Regions from separate parts of the Methylomonas sp. AM2-LC genome, predicted to be linked through region 3. Evidence: riboswitches for the same ligand, from Rfam matches in the RefSeq annotation. Region 3 holds a riboswitch; each other region holds the start of a gene.
What was found. Region 3 has a riboswitch for cyclic di-GMP ahead of ABH008_RS04080 (hypothetical protein). Riboswitches for the same ligand answer to the same signal wherever they lie in the genome.

Region 1 (5,601 bases), 1.6 Mb from region 3:
GAAAACTGAAGGAATTTGAAGCGTTGGTCCAGTCGAGATTATCTGAGCAATCGATCGCAAGCCAGGAGATGGGCCAACAGATTTACGATCAAATTGTCCAGTCCGCTACACAGGCAGGTGACTGGGGTCAATACGAGCTAGTCAACAAGTACCTAACATTCGCCAATGAAGTCTATCTGTGGAATCACCTGGAGAAGCAAACTTACGCCCGCGATCAGCAATTCTCTAAACCTGATGTGTCTTTTGAAGAGCGTGCAGACTGGACCCAAGCCTGCCTCAAGCTTACCGAAATAACGTTGTCGCTTCGCTCAAAGACTCAACGGGCTTACTTACGTACCAGCTTGCTTTTCTCCCTGAAGGTAATTCGCCATCAAATTAGAGATAAGACAACGTCTTGGCACGCGCGATTGTCACTTAAGCGCAAAAGGCGTGCTATGTTAATGGACTACCGCTCACATCATGCTACCTATGCTGCTAGAGATCTATTGGTAAGTAAGCTTCAGAAAACAGAGCCTTTGTCACCTATGATACTTGCCCACATTGAAGAAGTGATTCGGGACGCGAAGCTTGCCGCGATGATGGAATCCGGCATTGACCCCGACTGTATTCCCGAAAACCGCCATTCGGGGGAATGAAGTAAGCGCCAAACATGACTGGCAGCTTTGGTCAACTTACATGCAGCCAAGAAGTTCGCCAGTGGCCGCTAATGCGCAGAGATCTGCCGTTCGACAGTGCTGGTTTTGCGGGATGCCAATGACTTTTGATGGCCGGTACTTGCCCGTCAACTGGTAACTAACCGTTAGCGATTGAAACTTGTCGAGCGCGCGCACCCAATCTTTAAGTGTGTACAAGTGAGTGCTAAAGTAAATGCAATTACGCAGTTTTATGACATAAATTGTGAAATTTAATGCTTTTTTTGTCAAAAATAATGAAATTTTGATGCTAATTTTTGTTTCATAATTAATGGCAACCTATTGAAATTAAATAATATCTTTTTGACACTAATTATGAATTCCGACACTTCGTTTGAACCGCTCTTGTCGATGACTACACGATTTGGCAGGCCATTGATATCAATCGCCTGTTTGAAAAAGCGTGTGGACGCCTCTTCATCCCCGCGTTCTGACAGCATAAAATCAATAGTATCGCCATACTTATCAATGGCCCGGTACAGGTATACCCATTGGCCTTTGACTTTAATATAAGTTTCGTCCATCCTCCAGGAATCGGCGGCCATTCGTTTGCTTTTCTTCGCGGCCTCGGCAATCATCGGCGAATACCGGATCACCCAGCGGTTGAGCGTTGAGTGATCAACGTGGACACCGCGCTCTTCTAAAATTTCTTCAAGATCTCGATACGATACGCCATAACGAACATAAAAGTAAACGGCGTAAAGGATGGCATCTTTTGGATAATGGGCGCAACGGAAATTGATCATGCTTTCGGCCTACTCAAATTCCGGGCATTATCGCAAAGAGCCAGCAAAATTTGCGACAAAACCAATTTCATTTGCCCCTAAAAACTAATTCATTATGTTAGGCAATTACTCTCTTGCAACGTGATCAGGTGTAGTTTTTGTCAGGGCTGTTCGTTAGGTTAACTCGGTAAGGTGTGCCTAATAGGATGCCGCCGTCAGGCGCATCTTTCGAGTTCTATATTATTAGCCAAACTTATAATAATTTCGATAACAACAGCTTAATTTTATCAAAATTTGATTTCAACTGAATAGAGTTCGCAAAAAGTCCGGTGCATCTATTTAAGGATTAATTTTTTTCCATTGAATCATAAAATTTGCATGTATTGTTTTTTGTTCACACAAAAGTATTAGGATCAGGCTGAATAATTTGATCAGCCCCTAAAACTTTTTCAATAGAGATGGCCGTTCTGGAAGCGGGTATGCCTATCCGAATCTTGCGTTATGGGTAAATGCCTAAACTGACAGCGTCTAATGTCGCCAGATATACAATCCAGCGCACAAGCTGACACCCACCGCGTACAACATCCAGGTTTCAGATACTGCATACGGATAAAACATCAAGGCTACACCTAGCCATTTGGGCACAGGTAATTCCAGCCTTTTACCATAGCGATAAGCCGCATAGCCAATTAAACTGAACAACAGCATGGCAAATAGGGCTGCGGGTGTTGGTAGCGTAACGCCTAAAGACTCTAAAGCTTTAAGTTCTTCCATGCTTATAAATCCCCGAATAACTTATTGTGTATGTTAGTTTATGGTGAGTTTTTACGTGTGTTAGGCAAACACTCAACAGCTTATAGAGTTTATATGCTAGCTTAATCCTGAGCAAAACACACGTTGCAGCGCTTATTTTTATTGAATAACAAATAGTTTTCTTACAAATACCTTTCCGATTACCTTTCATTCTGGCTATGTTTATTAACAACACATTACAAATGTTAATGTGTGTGTTGTTTAATTTTTAAGCATACAACTGTAAATCGTCTTAGTAAGAACGTGTAATAAAAAATAAATACATAAAAACAATTACATAAAAAATAAATACTGCGTATTTTATGCTGTATTTATTGTATGTTTTGCCTTAAATAATGACATCTAGGTTACGGTGCTTGACATAAAACCGTTATATATTAGTCACGATATCGACATAATGGCTTGTTAGTATTCCGCTTGTGAAAAGCCTAACCTGTTGTGAAACAGGGGCGGAAAGCTGCGGATCTGTACACAAAGAAAAGATAGCCGAGCTGCCACATTAAACATTGTCAATTTTAAAATTTGGCAGCTGCGACCACATTTTTGAAGCCGTATGGAGCGATCTTGTTCATGAGTACAAAAACAACAAAATATAATGCAGTTTTACACCGTGCCATTCAGACAAGCTTAGCGGGTAGCTTGTTACTAGCCTGTATGCCTGCTGTATCATATGCGCTGGGTGTAAGCCTTACACCAGACACATTGGTATTAACTAGCAGTAAATATACGGGCACTGCAAGCGCTATTCCTGCATTATTACCTAGCACTAATGCCACTACTAAAATAGCCGCAGTAACTACCAGCAGCGCTTATCCTAGTGTGTTTTTAAATGCGGGTGCTGATGCCAGTTTTGGTATTACTTCACCCATCTATTTAAGCCTGGTTAACAGTACCAATGGTTATGTACAAAAAACCATCGATTTAACAGCACTGGCTGCATCAAAAAGTTTAGATTTCGTTACCAGCTTCCCTTCTAAATCAGAACTGTCTGTTAATTTGTCTTCTGATGGCGTATCTGCGCTGACCCTGGTTGGTTACAGCACCACTAGTGGTTTACTTGACGTTTCTAACAGTAATACCCCAGGTTTGATCGATACCACTAACCCAACCTACGGTTTTAGTGCGCCTACCTATCGTAACATCATGCAATTAAATAATGATGGCACTTGGTTCCTGACTAATACCAACGGCTATAGCGGCAATAACGGCCGTACTGCCATTTTAGACAGTACCAACAATCAGTATTACATGGCAGGTAACGCGGGTAATGCCGGTAAACCTGCACCAGCGGCTTCTGTACTTGCTCAGTTAAGCAGCAACACCGGTGTACAAACTATTGCTGCGGGTAGTACTAGTCCAAATACCTCTGTTATCGGTAACCTGACTGCCGATGGGCAACATGGTTTTACTGTCAATTCAATCAACCCGTTAACTGGCTTGGTTTACGGACCCTCTGACAAAGTGGGTAAAGACGACAACTTCCGTGGTGCTACTGTTTACAAAGGCACTATGTATGTCAGCAAAGGTAGCGGCGGTAACGGCATTAACACCGTTTATCAAGTTGGTAATGTCGGTGACTTTGGCGCTGGCAACTTGAGCGGTACTAGCCCAATTACTGTTCTGCCTGGCTTCCCTGCTGATTTAGCCAGCGTGGCACCAACGCATTATCCTTTCGGTATGTGGTTTGCTAACCCAACCACTTTATATGTGGCTGATGAAGGCGGTACTAAATTTCCTTATGCTGCTACTGGCAACGAAGGTATAGAAAAATGGGTACTTAACACCACAACTGGTGTTTGGAGCAACGTTTATACCCTGCAAAACGGTTTAGGTTTGGGCGTTCCATATACAGTAACAGGTACTGCTCTGGACGGTTCAACAGGTAGCTATACCACCACAACCGGTGGTGTGCGTCATATAGTGGGTTCTTTACATGCTGATGGTACTGTCAATCTGTATGCAACCACATCAACTGTTAGCGATGCGACTATCTACGGCGACCAAGGTGCCGATCCAAACAGATTGGTATCTATTAAAGATGTAGTGAACGCTACCGCTTTGCCTACAACTGAAAAATTCACAGTATTGAAAACAGCTGCCTACGGTGAAGTATTTCGCGGTGTCAATATTATGCCTGCAACGCATGCTTTTGTATTGCCTAAATAAACATTGGTTTGCCTTTATGCAATCGATACTTTAAACAATTATTATTTGAGATTTAAACATGTTTACAAAGCACAAAATTATGGCAGCGCTGCTGGCCGGATTGGTTACTACCTCTGTTAATGCCGATGTTTTATATAGCAATGGTTCATTAGATGGCACTACCAATGCATTGACACTGGGCGGTGGCTTAACAGTTGCTGATTCTTTCAACCTATCATCAAATTCAGTTATTACAGCCATTAACTTTGATACTTGGGATGCTTTTTCTCAAGATGTGACCAATGTAGACTGGGCAATTACCAGCTCTGCTGATGGTTCAGGTACTGTGTATGCTTCTGGTAGCCAATCAACAGTTACTGCTAGTGATATCAGCACCAATGCACAAGGTTATGTTCTGGATCTGAATGCATTCCAAGTGTCTTCATTGGCTTTGGCTTCTGGTACATACTGGTTGCAATTGACGAATGCCACCACCGCAAGCGGTCAATATGCATCATGGGATATTAACAGTGCCAGTGCAAACGCGGGTTCATCATTGTCATGGACTAATCAAACAGGTGCATTCAGTGCAACAAACCCTTGCTCGGGCGATCTGGCTATTAGTTCTGTACAATGCTCTAGCCCTTTCCAAGTAGTAGGTTCAGCTGTATCAGCAGTTCCACTACCTTCTGCTGTAATTCCTTTTGTAACAGGCTTAATGGGTATGGGTTTTGCGGGTTATCGTAGATTGAAAGCTCAAGCTTAAGTTTTACTAAAATGGGGCAGTAGTCTTGGTTACTGTCTGCTGTTTTAAAACCACCCGATCGGGTGGTTTTTTTTTGGGTGACACGTCTGTTAATTAGATATAAACGCAACATTAATTGGGGTGAAAAACCACTGCCATTTATTTAAGATAATTGATAAATGGCAGTGTGATGTGCTTCGATCCCCTACGATTGTCGGGTTATTTTGATTTTGCCCAGCCGTCTGTCAGTGTATTTAGAAACACTATCACATCTTGTATTTCAGCTGCGTTAAGAGACGGTTTGTCTTTGGGGCCTTTGTCGAAAGGGGCCTCGTGGTTAATGTTCTTATGATATTGTGCGGGTAGATCGTCGTATTTCTGTACTTTTCCGTGCGCATCACGTGCATACCATTTCTCTGGATGCGATTCGCGTTGTACATAAAACTCCAACACTTGTTTTAAGTTATGAAAAACACCGTTA
Region 2 (5,601 bases), on a different replicon from region 3:
GAAGAAAGCATATTCCATGCCCTATTCATGGCGGTAAAGATGGTTTTCGCTTGTTTCGCGATGCTGACATTTCTGGTGGCGGCATTTGTAATACATGCGGCGCTAAAAACGATGGATTTAATCTATTAATGTGGTTAAAAGGCTGGGCTTTTCCAGATGCCATATCTGCTGTTGCAGGTACTCTTGGTATTTCCGAAGATAAAGGTTATAAACCGCCAAATGCTGTTAAAAAGACAATTGAACCTGTTGTGGATCGATCAAAAGATCCTTGGATTAAACAATTGCTTCGTGATACATGGGATAAATCGTTACCTATTACCCATCCTGATGCTGAACCGTTACGTCTTTATTTAAGGTCGCGTGGATTGGATGATGAGCTGCCAAATACTTATAATTTACGTTTTCATCCATCTGTGCACTATAAAGATGAAGACGGAATTTTTAGAGGTTATTTTCCAGCAATGCTTGCGTTACTTCAGGATGCAAAAGGTCGTAAAGTAACTATTCATCGTACTTATTTGATGGAAAACGGTCAGAAATTTCCTTTTAAACCGTCGAAGCGCATGATGCCAGTTGCAACTGACAGAAACATTATCGGGAGCGCTGTTAAGCTTGGTACGCCGTGTCGCATTTTATCTGTTGCTGAAGGTATCGAAAATGCTTTAGCGGTTACCGAAGCAACGGGGATGTATGTTTGGCCGTTATTATCTACAAGCTATATGCCTGGATTTTCAATACCTGATGGTGTTGAAAAATTGTTAATTTGGGCTGATCTAGACAGAAACAATGCAGGTCTTATTGCTGCTGAGAAACTTGCTGAAAATGCCCTAAAACAAAACGTTGAACCTTTAATACTTATGCCGCCGGGCACATTAACTGATCAAGTTACTAATATTGATTGGTGTGACGTGTTGGTAAGTGATGGTCAAAATGCATTTGATATAAGAGGTAATCTATGACTTCCTATGTTATTGACATAAGTATCGTTGATACTACTCCAGGAAATTCATCTCCGTTTTCCCCGCCTATTGATTGGTCGGGGAATTTTGATGATTATCTTCATTGGTTGCGTTCCAGGTATCGTGTGGACTGTTTTGTTCGGCAACGTCTTGGTATTGCAGCCAAACATTATCAACAGCGTCGTCATCAAACATTTCAGGGGCCTTATACAAAGGTGCTTGTTGAAATTTTAGATGCGATAAATAAAAAGGTGTGAATCATTATGCTTGATTTTTGCACCCCCATTAACCGAACCTGGATTTTCCAGTGTTCGGTTTTTTTTTGGCCATTAAAAACAAATTGAAAGAGCTGTAATTTTCGCCACCTTTCACAGGGACGTTTTTTTGAATTTTGTGCGTTAATACGATTAATTAAATTTTACATTTTTGCACCTATTCAAGGATACAAAGAGGATGGTTATGCTTACGCATCCTAAAAAAACCGCCTGTCAAGAAATAAAATATGCTGGTGTTCCTGCTTTGCCACTGATTTCCCCCTACTTAATTACGGAGGGAAAAAATCAGGTTCGCAAACCGCTGCCGGATCGTCATTCTTCCAATAACTCCTTTGTGGAGCTAATTTTTTGTAGAATCGTTATTACCCTGATTATTTTCAGTACAGGTTGCGCTACAACCAGTGAAAAATGGAGTCCGACTATTAATATGGATAGGGAATTGAATGTCTATAGTATTGACAGGGATTTGCATGATTGCAAAATTCTGGCTAAACAAGCCGTTAAAGATCAAAACGCCAACCCGCTGAAAATCGTGGAAACGGAGCGCAAGCGAAGTGAAGATTTTTAGTCCCCGATAGGCGTAGCGCCGGGCGGGTTATCGCAGCGAAGCGAAGAAAACCTGCAAGGCATCGCGAAACGCCGTCAAGCCATTTGGAGCCTAGCTCTTAAGCCGTTTAGGCGCAAGAGCAGGCGACGAGGGCGAATCGGGGCCGCCGGAGGCATTAAATGGTCGCGTAGTTTTTGCCGCTTGTTGGGGCTGGGATGCCCCTAAACAAGCTTTCGCAAAAATAGCGACTCGCTTGATGTTAAGTGATACGGCTTATGGAACAGTTATCGGTACCACCTTTGGAGCTGTTTTAGGTGGCTTTCTACAAGATCCAGGAATTGGTGCAAGCATTGGTGCTGCAGCCGGAGCCGCTGGGGTGTTGGTCGAGAAATTTTTTCTTTCAGACAACAATGGATTTAAAAATGCATATGTTTACTGTCTTCGATATCGTGGCCATAACGCATCTAAATAACTATCTTTCTAACTAGTGAATCGGTATGTCTCCTTTTGGTCATTATGTAACTGCATCCTCCGTCTCTATCGCGCTTCTAAGATCAAACGAATGGTCACTAAATACGGCTATATCAGAAATCTTCTCAGGATACAGTTTGGAACTTCATTCTTCTGGAGCCCTTCTAATGATTGCATTGGGTATTGTGGCTGGATCAAGAGGTCCAGATCGACTTGAAATACCTTCCTTTAATCCAAAAACTAAAGAACGTCGATCACTGATCCCTCACAGAACATTAACCCATTGGCCTTTTTTTTGGTTTGCAATTTCAATACTTGTCATAACAATTTTCTTAAGCTTTGACGGATTACTTATTCGATCAATCATTTTGTCTATGATTGGGTTTGTTATTGCATGCTGGTTGCATTTGGCCTTAGATATTTTGACTCCAGCCGGAATTCCTTTGTTAAATCCATTTGGAAGAAGAGTAACATTTAACGTTTATAAATCAGGTTCTTCATCAGAGATACTGATTGTTTTAGTGATTATTCTGTTTACTCAGATTTTTCTACCTCCCATTAATTGGTTGGCATTTTTTTAGTTTTGTAGGCAAAATGCATCACTGTGGGAGAGTAATAAAAATTCATACCAAGTAAAAAAGTATCATACTGAATAATAAAGTTGCATACTGGAAAGTCGTTCCGCTATCAACGACAAAATATTAATCTATTGAATTTAATTGTGATCTCAAGTTTTACATCTTTTAGTATGACACTTTATTTTTCGATTATGGATTGATAGTGGAGGTATCAAGGCAAGTCAGTATGCAACTTTATTTTTCCTTCTTACCGCTTTTTTAACAATAGAATGCGGCTTCCGAGCTGTTTCAGTATGAAACTTTATTATTCTCCTACAATCACCTTTTAAATTTTTCGCTTTCGATGGATGTATTAACTGTATTTGCAGCTTCAGAATCAAACTCTTCCAGTCATGTAACTGTTAGAGTCTATTGGTCAACCGGTAAAAATCGTCGCAAGGGGCTTGATGTGACATTGCCCATTTCTTGTTCTGATGCGAGGTCTTCTGCAGAATTGATCGCAATTCGTTACCTTCTGGGTGACGATAATGGTCGTGTCTATTCCCAAAATAGGTCAGGCATTAATCTTAAAATTGTTGTGTCAAAGGGTGCCATAAAAAAAATTTCAAAAAAGTCTTGCGACAAGCATGAATTGATCGAATATGCATATCCAATTCTAACCAGATATGCCGACGCGGTCATTGAAGTTTCCAAAGATACATCATGGTTTCCGGACGATAGTGAGCTTGAATCAATTCCTGTTGTTGATAGTACCGATTATTGTGGTATTGAGAAATATCAAATTGAAGGATTGGGTGAAGTTGCTATTACCAAGCACGCTCTTGAAAGATATGCTGAATATTGCGGAACTATTAATACGCAAAACGCCTGGCGTAATATACTCAGACGACTTAAAGATCGCATTCAGATCGTCCCAATGCCTTCAAACGTAATGAGTCATAAATTGAATAAGTACGGTAAAGCCCCTGAAATATGGAAACACCCAGATGATACTTTGCATTATGTGTTCTCTATTCGTAATAATTGTCGTGTGCTTGTAACCATGTTTTGCAAAGATCCCGATGAATTGCGTACGTTTAAACCGCATATTGAAAACAAAATTTCACATTTAAAAGCACCAAAACAATAGTTTAGAATTGTGAAACACATCATGGTTATTACAGTTTTGTTCACTATAATGTAATCAACTTAAAAAGTTGTGTGACAGAAAATGGCAAACCAGTCGTGAGGCTGGGACGCAAAGTTACCGACCCATGATAAAAAATGTCAGGGGCAGCGGGATTACCAGAGTCGCGAGACTGAAAGCAGTAGCCTCCAGCCCTCCACGATAAACTCCCTCTTCCCTGTCTCACCTAATATCAGGAGACAGCTCATGTTAACCCTTGTAAAAAGCGTTCTTGTTTCAGGCGCACTAATTTATGGCGCGGCCAATATTCCTGGTGTTGACGAAACTAAACCCATTGTTGCTTTTTCACCCAATCATTCGATTCCTGATACATTGGATCACTACAATACCAATCCAAATTTGGAGTTGGCTGCGAATGACTTTGATAATTTTGCTGCCAGTGTACCAGGCGTATTATCAGCAAGGGTTTCTTCGGTTATGCGCTACGGAACTAAGGCTGTCATTATGCCGGATGCCAATTCACGATTAGCTGAACAACAAATGTTTACCCAATTGAGTAGTGCTATTCATCATGTTGGAGAGGCTATTGCTGACGATATGGCTGTTGTTCCCCATGCTCGATGATTGACAATTATTTGAAAGAGAGCTGGTTGAGTCTTAACAACGATACTTCTATGGATAATGTTGAAGCCCACGCTTTCTGCCACTGATGACTGAAGGTGTGGGCTATGCCCGGAACTCAACAACGACGACTTTGTCTTAAACAAAAACCGATGAATGCTGTAGCAAATAACCACAAAGCACCCGGTAGCGGCGTAGCAAGCACTGGCCCAGACATAGCTATTGCCCAAGTGACAGGATTACTAATATCGGCTGTGGCGTGATTCATAGTGAATCCGCCATCAAAAGTATAGGTTAGCAACGAATTAGCCCCGCTTTTATCTGTCGTGGTAAACAGACTTTGACCATTAGCATCGAGTAAATAAACTGAAAATGCATCGGCTATAGTCGCAGTGGGGTCATTATTATTCGTTGTTTCGAAACTAAAGCCTATGGTGTTACCCAAGGTAATAGGTTGGATAACCTCATTATGATGCTGTGTGTTATTAAGGGTAACTGTGGAAGAGAGATTCCCGGTTACATCACCTATTACAGTGGAATTAACCTGCGACTGAATGCCGTCAGTCATAAAGTTGGTAATAGTGACCGAGTTGGGTAGGTGTCCATTGCCAGCGTTAAAATCAAACACTAATTCTGCATTTGTTCCGTTTAAAGGCTTGGTAAAGATTGTCGTGAAAATTTCGTTTGCTGGTGTCACAGGCTGGTTATTGCTAGATGATAATATATCGTTGGCATGTGCGGACATTAACATAAATTGACTACAGATTAGAGCCAACAGATAATGTGTAAAAGTGTTTTTTTGTGCCATTTCGTACTCCTTGTTTAAAGCAGTTTGTATTTCAATTTATAGATAAAACTTAAATAGTTATCTAGATAAATTAAAACGTTCTATAAATTTTTATGGGTAATGCTCTAGTACAATTAGCCTGGTCACCCGTAGAGTATGCAATGAATGCATACCCAGCAACGGACCAATGAGACCACCATTCAGTTAGCCGACCAAGCACCTGAGTAATTTCTGTTT
Region 3 (5,601 bases):
AGTGCAGTCGCACCAGGATTAACACCGGTACCGGCTGCGATAGTGGTGCCCACTAAAGCGTCCAAGTTTGCAATATGCAATGGATCTTTGATCAGAGTAACGATATCAGTGATCAAAGGACTGGTAGGTAGAGGGCCTTTACTTACAGCGACCATTTCTGACCACAATTTCCAACGACCATTCACTACGTTATAAGCAGAAGGCGATACATTGTCGACTTTAATAAAACGATAGTTTTTAGCCAGGTTAGCATTACGATCTACACCTTGAACAGCAATAGCATAACGGCTGTTGCTGGTACCTGTTGCCGCAGGGCTAGGAGCCAAGGTTGGATAAGGCGTAAAAGTACCTTCTGCAACACCATTATTTAAAGCATCAAGACAGGCGTCTACATCAGAAGCACCGTTCATTGAATGGATAACTTTAACGCCATCAGCAGATTCTTGGCCAATTGTATTTTTAACGGAAGAAGTTACAAATGCTTCGTCATTATTACCATTGCACGGAGCGTTTTCGAATTTAATATTCAAAGTTGCCCAAGTACCAGAACCTGGTGTACGTGCACAGATATGTACAGTAGAACCGTTTGGCTCAGCAGCGTTAGCAGTCGCGGTACCGTTATACAGATCCGCACCACCATCTAAATTGTCGTATGCTACGTTAGCCCAGCTACCAAAACCATTATTAGCAAATAAAGTTGAAACTTGCGAAGTAGTCAGGTTAGGCATACAGGCTTCAGATTCTCTCAATGCACCCGGAACTGAATTACCTGTCGCACAACCTGTAGGCAACACGCCAGCTGCTACAGCAACAGTTTGCATGGCATTACGCAGATTCAGAGAAACAGCAACACCAAAAATTTCAGTTGCCATTGAAGTGTTAGTCAAACCTGCTATATTAACACTACCGTTACTAGCTGAAGAAAACTGAGCTGAATCGACGTCTGAGAAACCTACATCAGCCAATTGACCGGTAGTGGCAAGTGATACAGTACCACCAGTACAATTAGAAATTGCACCAACAACAGCAGCGCCAGTTTGGCAAGCTGTTACATTAGGAGCAGTGGCTTCGTTAACAAAAAACTGTAATGTACCGTTTGCATTTTTAAGCGCATTGATAGAACCGCCACCATCACGTTTGTGCATCACCAAATAAGGTGTTGTCAGGTTAGCGTTAGTACCTGCGTTAGAGCAGACATAAACGAATGCTGAATTGGTAGAATCGGCAATTTTGTAAACTGGGCTTACGCTAGTATTACATTCGCTACGCAACGCTTCTTCCAGGAAAGGAGTAGCAGCGGAAGAACCAGTGATATAGCCTTCTGTTTTACCGGCGGCATTGATTGCAGTCCAGTTTGGTGTACCAGCACCTGTTAAGGGTACTGCTACAGCAGTAAATGCTTGCGCTTGACCAGCGAAAGCCGCTGCAACCGCAGTTGCTAAGATTAATTTTTTCATGATTTTTCTCTGAAATTGTTGTATTCAAGGTAAGCTGAAAAGCCAGCACATTTGCTGACTTTTCAGTTTGTCTAGGCTAGCGAGTAATTATTTACGACGATTTAAACGCAACATGCCTAACAGACCAGCGCCAAACATCCACACAGCAGCAGGAACAGGTACTGCTGAAGTAGGTGCTATAAAAGACAGAGTATTGCCGCTTAAAGATACAGCGCCCAATACAGCTGCATCACCAGCCAAATACTCTGCTACTGTAACTTTATGCGAACCTGTACCTGAAGTTACATTAGTGCTGGTATCCAAATACAAACTGATTTGTGAACCATAAGCAGCAGTTGGATCATAAGTTGCATTCACACCGCTCAAACCAGCGTATATGCCAACAGGTGAATATTGGTTACCACCAGCATTGGTAAACTGACCATATGTACCGTTTGCAGGAGCATTGGTAACTAAGGAGCTGTTTCCGCCGGCAGAAAGATTAATTTCACCAGATGCGATAGATGAAGCTTGTTTTTCTACTGAGCTTACTACACCAGCCAAGCTTTGTGTCAAATAACCAATGTTAGTGTTACCAGTTTGCAACAGATTGTTGCCACCGCCATCCAGAACTAAATAGCTAGTAGTAGCAGCATTCATGCCGTTAGTAAAAGCAGTCCAGTTGCTGTCAGTGCTCAGGTCATAAGAAGATGCGAATGCTGACAAACCTGAAGTTTGGATTTGAGCCATAGTAACGCCCAAATCGTAGTTAAAAGTTCTACCTACGCTACCATCTGTATTAACATAGCTTGAATCATACACAGACAAGAAAGCTTCGTTGCCTGTAGCTGGAACAGAGTTGTTAGCCAAAGACGCGTTTGCAACACCAGAGGCAGTTGCCATCAGTACTGCAGCAGCAAGCAAAGTTTTTGTAAATTTCATTTGTAAATCCTTATGTTTTAAAATTAAAAAATCTAAACACATAAGTTGACAGCCCAGCCATCTTAATAATTCAAGATCTGTAACTTTCCGCCCCTACCTCACGACAGGTTTAGCTTTGACACACTTTTGTTTAAACGTTTACTACACCTTTAGAGGTGTCGAGTTCCCCGCTACCATTTTTTATTACCTTATCACCTACTCCCTAACCTCTTCCTTATCCTCTTCCCTGTTCGTGCCATCCATGCTCCCTAGTACACTCCAAAAACCTTTAGCCTGACCGATACTCACGGCATTCTGTGATACACCACGAATTATTCCACACCGATATGGTGATTTTCGTTACACATCCGTGACAGTTTGCGGAAATGTAATACAAACACACATCAAATCGACTTGTTCGCTACGTCGAATTGCAACAAGCAAGCACAGTAAGTAAATAGTGGTTAAATTGATCGAGTTGCTTGCTGTTTGGCTGTCTCTTTATGTGCGGCAGATTATTTCAGAACTAATCGTGGATTACGGTTACACCCTAGTGACAATTCGCGAAAACACCCCACAGATGTATTACACTTACACCCCCGCTCTGCTGACTTAAGCCATATAAAACAGCAATTGTTATAAATCTGTAACATTTGTGCTTTACACTTCCCAGCCGTACTCGGGGTTGGTACCCGGTTTTTTTGCACGTACCGTGTGCATAACGGAAAAGGATCTGCATTGAACGAAAACGACTATTTGCTGGACGATAAAAAACATATCGTCTCTATGCGGCTGAATAATGCTGATCGCATATCTATGCGCTCTACAGCTGCGCGCCTGTTTGTGCGCGAATCGGAATTGTACCGCTTTGCTGTGTATCATTTATTACACAGACTGCATCGCTTACACGATGAGTCTAGCTCTGGCAGTGATTTACTCCCCTTGTTTCTGGAATTCCGCGAGGAACTTAATTTCCACCTGGGTTTAAAAAAGAACCAGTTGTTTAAAATCTTTAATGGTAAAAACACCGCTCCGGATAAATTTGTGGCCATGTCAGATATAGAGCTGTTGTTACTGCCACACCATGCAGTACGCCAACGCCTGTTACAAACCGCCGATGCCAGCAAATTTAAACAGGCCAATACGTCAACCTGGCTGGAAGCTTATTTACTGGATAAGTATCGACTTGAACAGCCAGAAGATAAAATGGTCGTTGAAGATTAACCAGAGTGACAGCATTGCGCTTTAATACTGCTGATACCAACTGACTAGCTCCGCCTCGGCCATCGGCTTGGCAAAATAATAGCCTTGCACTTCGTGACAGTGGTAGGCAAGCGCACAATTTAGTTCTGCAACCGTTTCCACACCTTCTGCCACCGTTTGCAAACCCAAATTATCCGCCAGCGCAATAATAGCCTTTACTATGGCCTGATTTGCCGGCGTATTTTCTATATTACGAATAAAGGATTGATCGATTTTAATGCGGTCAATCGGAAACTTTCCTAAATAACTAAGACTGGAATAACCGGTACCAAAATCATCTATAGCCAGTTTAACGCCCTGACTGCCTAATTCGTTTAGGGTTTGCACCGCCAATTCGGCACGCTTCATAATCCCGCTTTCTGTCAGCTCCAATTCCAAATATTGTGCATCAATACCGGTGTCTTGAATAATGCTCTTTACCTGCTGGCAAAATGCCGGTTGTTGAAATTGTAGTGCCGAGATATTAACCGCCATACGCAATGCGGGTAAGCCTTGTTGCTGCCAACGCAATTGTTGCAGACAGGCCGCTCTAAGCACCCATTCGCCTATGGGTACGATTAACCCCGTTTCTTCGGCAATGGGGATAAATGTAGCTGGCGACACCATGCCTAAATGGGGATGATGCCAGCGTAACAAGGCTTCTACACCAATAATTTGGCGATCACTTAAACGGATTTGCGGCTGAAAAAAAAGCGAAAACTCATTGGCTTCCAAAGCCATGCGTAATTGGGTTTCTACCCCCATGCGACTGATTTTACCCGATTCCATTTCCGGGCTGTATATCATGTACGCATTACGTCCGCGCTCTTTTACTTCATACATGGCTGCATCGGCTTTGCGGATTAAGCCATCAATATCTTCTGCATGTTTGGGATAAAAAGCCATGCCCATACTGGCGGTAATTTTTATGTCACGACCAAAAACCGGCATAGGCAATTGCAGTTGATCAATAATAGTTAACAGCACTGCTTCAGCATCTGTCTGGTGATTAATATTTTGCAAAATCACCACAAACTCATCCCCACCCAAACGAGCGACCGTATCCGATTGACGAACACTGGATAGTAAGCGCTCAGCAGTAATCATCAATAAACGATCACCAAAGCTATGCCCCATACTGTCGTTAATAAATTTAAAGCGATCCAAATCAACAAATACCAAAGCCAATACGGTTTTGTTGCGTGCCGCATTTTGACAGGCTTGTTGCAGACGATCATTGAATAGTAGGCGATTGGGTAAACCGGTTAGCTGATCGTAATGCGCCAGCATATAAAGATCGCGTTGACGACGCAAAGTAATACATTCCAGTAAGGCGTGGCCAGTTGCCATGCCGACATAGATGCCGTCTTCCAGCACGATAAAACCGCTAACCATATGCCGCATACCGGCATCCAGAATAATTTTGGAAATGTCATCAATATTGGCATTGATATCAACAATAATAGGATGAGCGTCCATAATTTCTGCAATAGATGTTTTATGCAGCAAATCTCTGGCAAACGGGCGGAGAAAAATTTCTGTCATCCGCCCACGGTCGATAATGCCAACCGGGATATGATTTTTGTCAATAATCACTACCGCCAGTAACTCTTCGTTGCTGATAAAATGATCCAACACTTCTACACAACGGGTTTTTATGCTGATGGGTTCTACATAGATCAATAGATGTCTGACGGAAAAAGAGAACTCATCCTCTCCGAACGGTTGCTTTTTAACATCGTTTAGAGCAATATCGAATGAGTCTATTGGGAAAAACATCATGTTTTTTACACCCATTAAAAAAAGTTTCTTTAAATTAAAGCACTTATTTATGACGATTTAATTACAGCGCCTTTTAGGCAAATCAACGGTTTTTATTCCTCCTTAGCAGTTTTATAATTCCCACTCAGCCTATTATCTTGTTTGTTTGGAAACATTATGACCATTACCCCTAAAGTATTTCCTGTTTTAATTGCTAACATCAAACAGTCCCTTGACAGTC

Region 1: another riboswitch for cyclic di-GMP. It lies ahead of ABH008_RS11235 (hypothetical protein); the one in region 3 lies ahead of ABH008_RS04080 (hypothetical protein).
Region 2: another riboswitch for cyclic di-GMP. It lies ahead of ABH008_RS22695 (hypothetical protein); the one in region 3 lies ahead of ABH008_RS04080 (hypothetical protein).

The regions. Positions count from the first base shown of each region.
Region 1 is NZ_CP157005.1:2,481,136-2,486,736, forward strand. Features, by position in the region: gene ABH008_RS11220 (hypothetical protein) at 1-635, shown strand, start outside; partial or broken gene ABH008_RS11225 (IS6 family transposase) at 1,025-1,438, opposite strand; gene ABH008_RS11230 (hypothetical protein) at 1,946-2,191, opposite strand; cyclic di-GMP riboswitch class I at 2,647-2,729, shown strand; gene ABH008_RS11235 (hypothetical protein) at 2,801-4,396, shown strand; gene ABH008_RS11240 (hypothetical protein) at 4,455-5,141, shown strand; gene ABH008_RS11245 (cytochrome c peroxidase) at 5,340-5,601, opposite strand, start outside.
Region 2 is NZ_CP157006.1:68,979-74,579, reverse strand. Features, by position in the region: gene ABH008_RS22725 (primase-helicase zinc-binding domain-containing protein) at 1-959, shown strand, start outside; gene ABH008_RS22720 (hypothetical protein) at 1,026-1,154, opposite strand; gene ABH008_RS22715 (hypothetical protein) at 1,419-1,802, shown strand; gene ABH008_RS22710 (glycine zipper family protein) at 2,038-2,253, shown strand; gene ABH008_RS22705 (metal-dependent hydrolase) at 2,279-2,833, shown strand; gene ABH008_RS22700 (hypothetical protein) at 3,174-3,959, shown strand; cyclic di-GMP riboswitch class I at 4,033-4,119, shown strand; gene ABH008_RS22695 (hypothetical protein) at 4,203-4,580, shown strand; gene ABH008_RS22690 (NF038129 family PEP-CTERM protein) at 4,696-5,385, opposite strand.
Region 3 is NZ_CP157005.1:864,631-870,231, reverse strand. Features, by position in the region: gene ABH008_RS04085 (hypothetical protein) at 1-1,457, opposite strand, end outside; gene ABH008_RS04080 (hypothetical protein) at 1,545-2,378, opposite strand; cyclic di-GMP riboswitch class I at 2,423-2,502, opposite strand; gene ABH008_RS04075 (hypothetical protein) at 3,096-3,581, shown strand; gene ABH008_RS04070 (EAL domain-containing protein) at 3,603-5,381, opposite strand; gene dhaL (dihydroxyacetone kinase subunit DhaL) at 5,538-5,601, shown strand, end outside.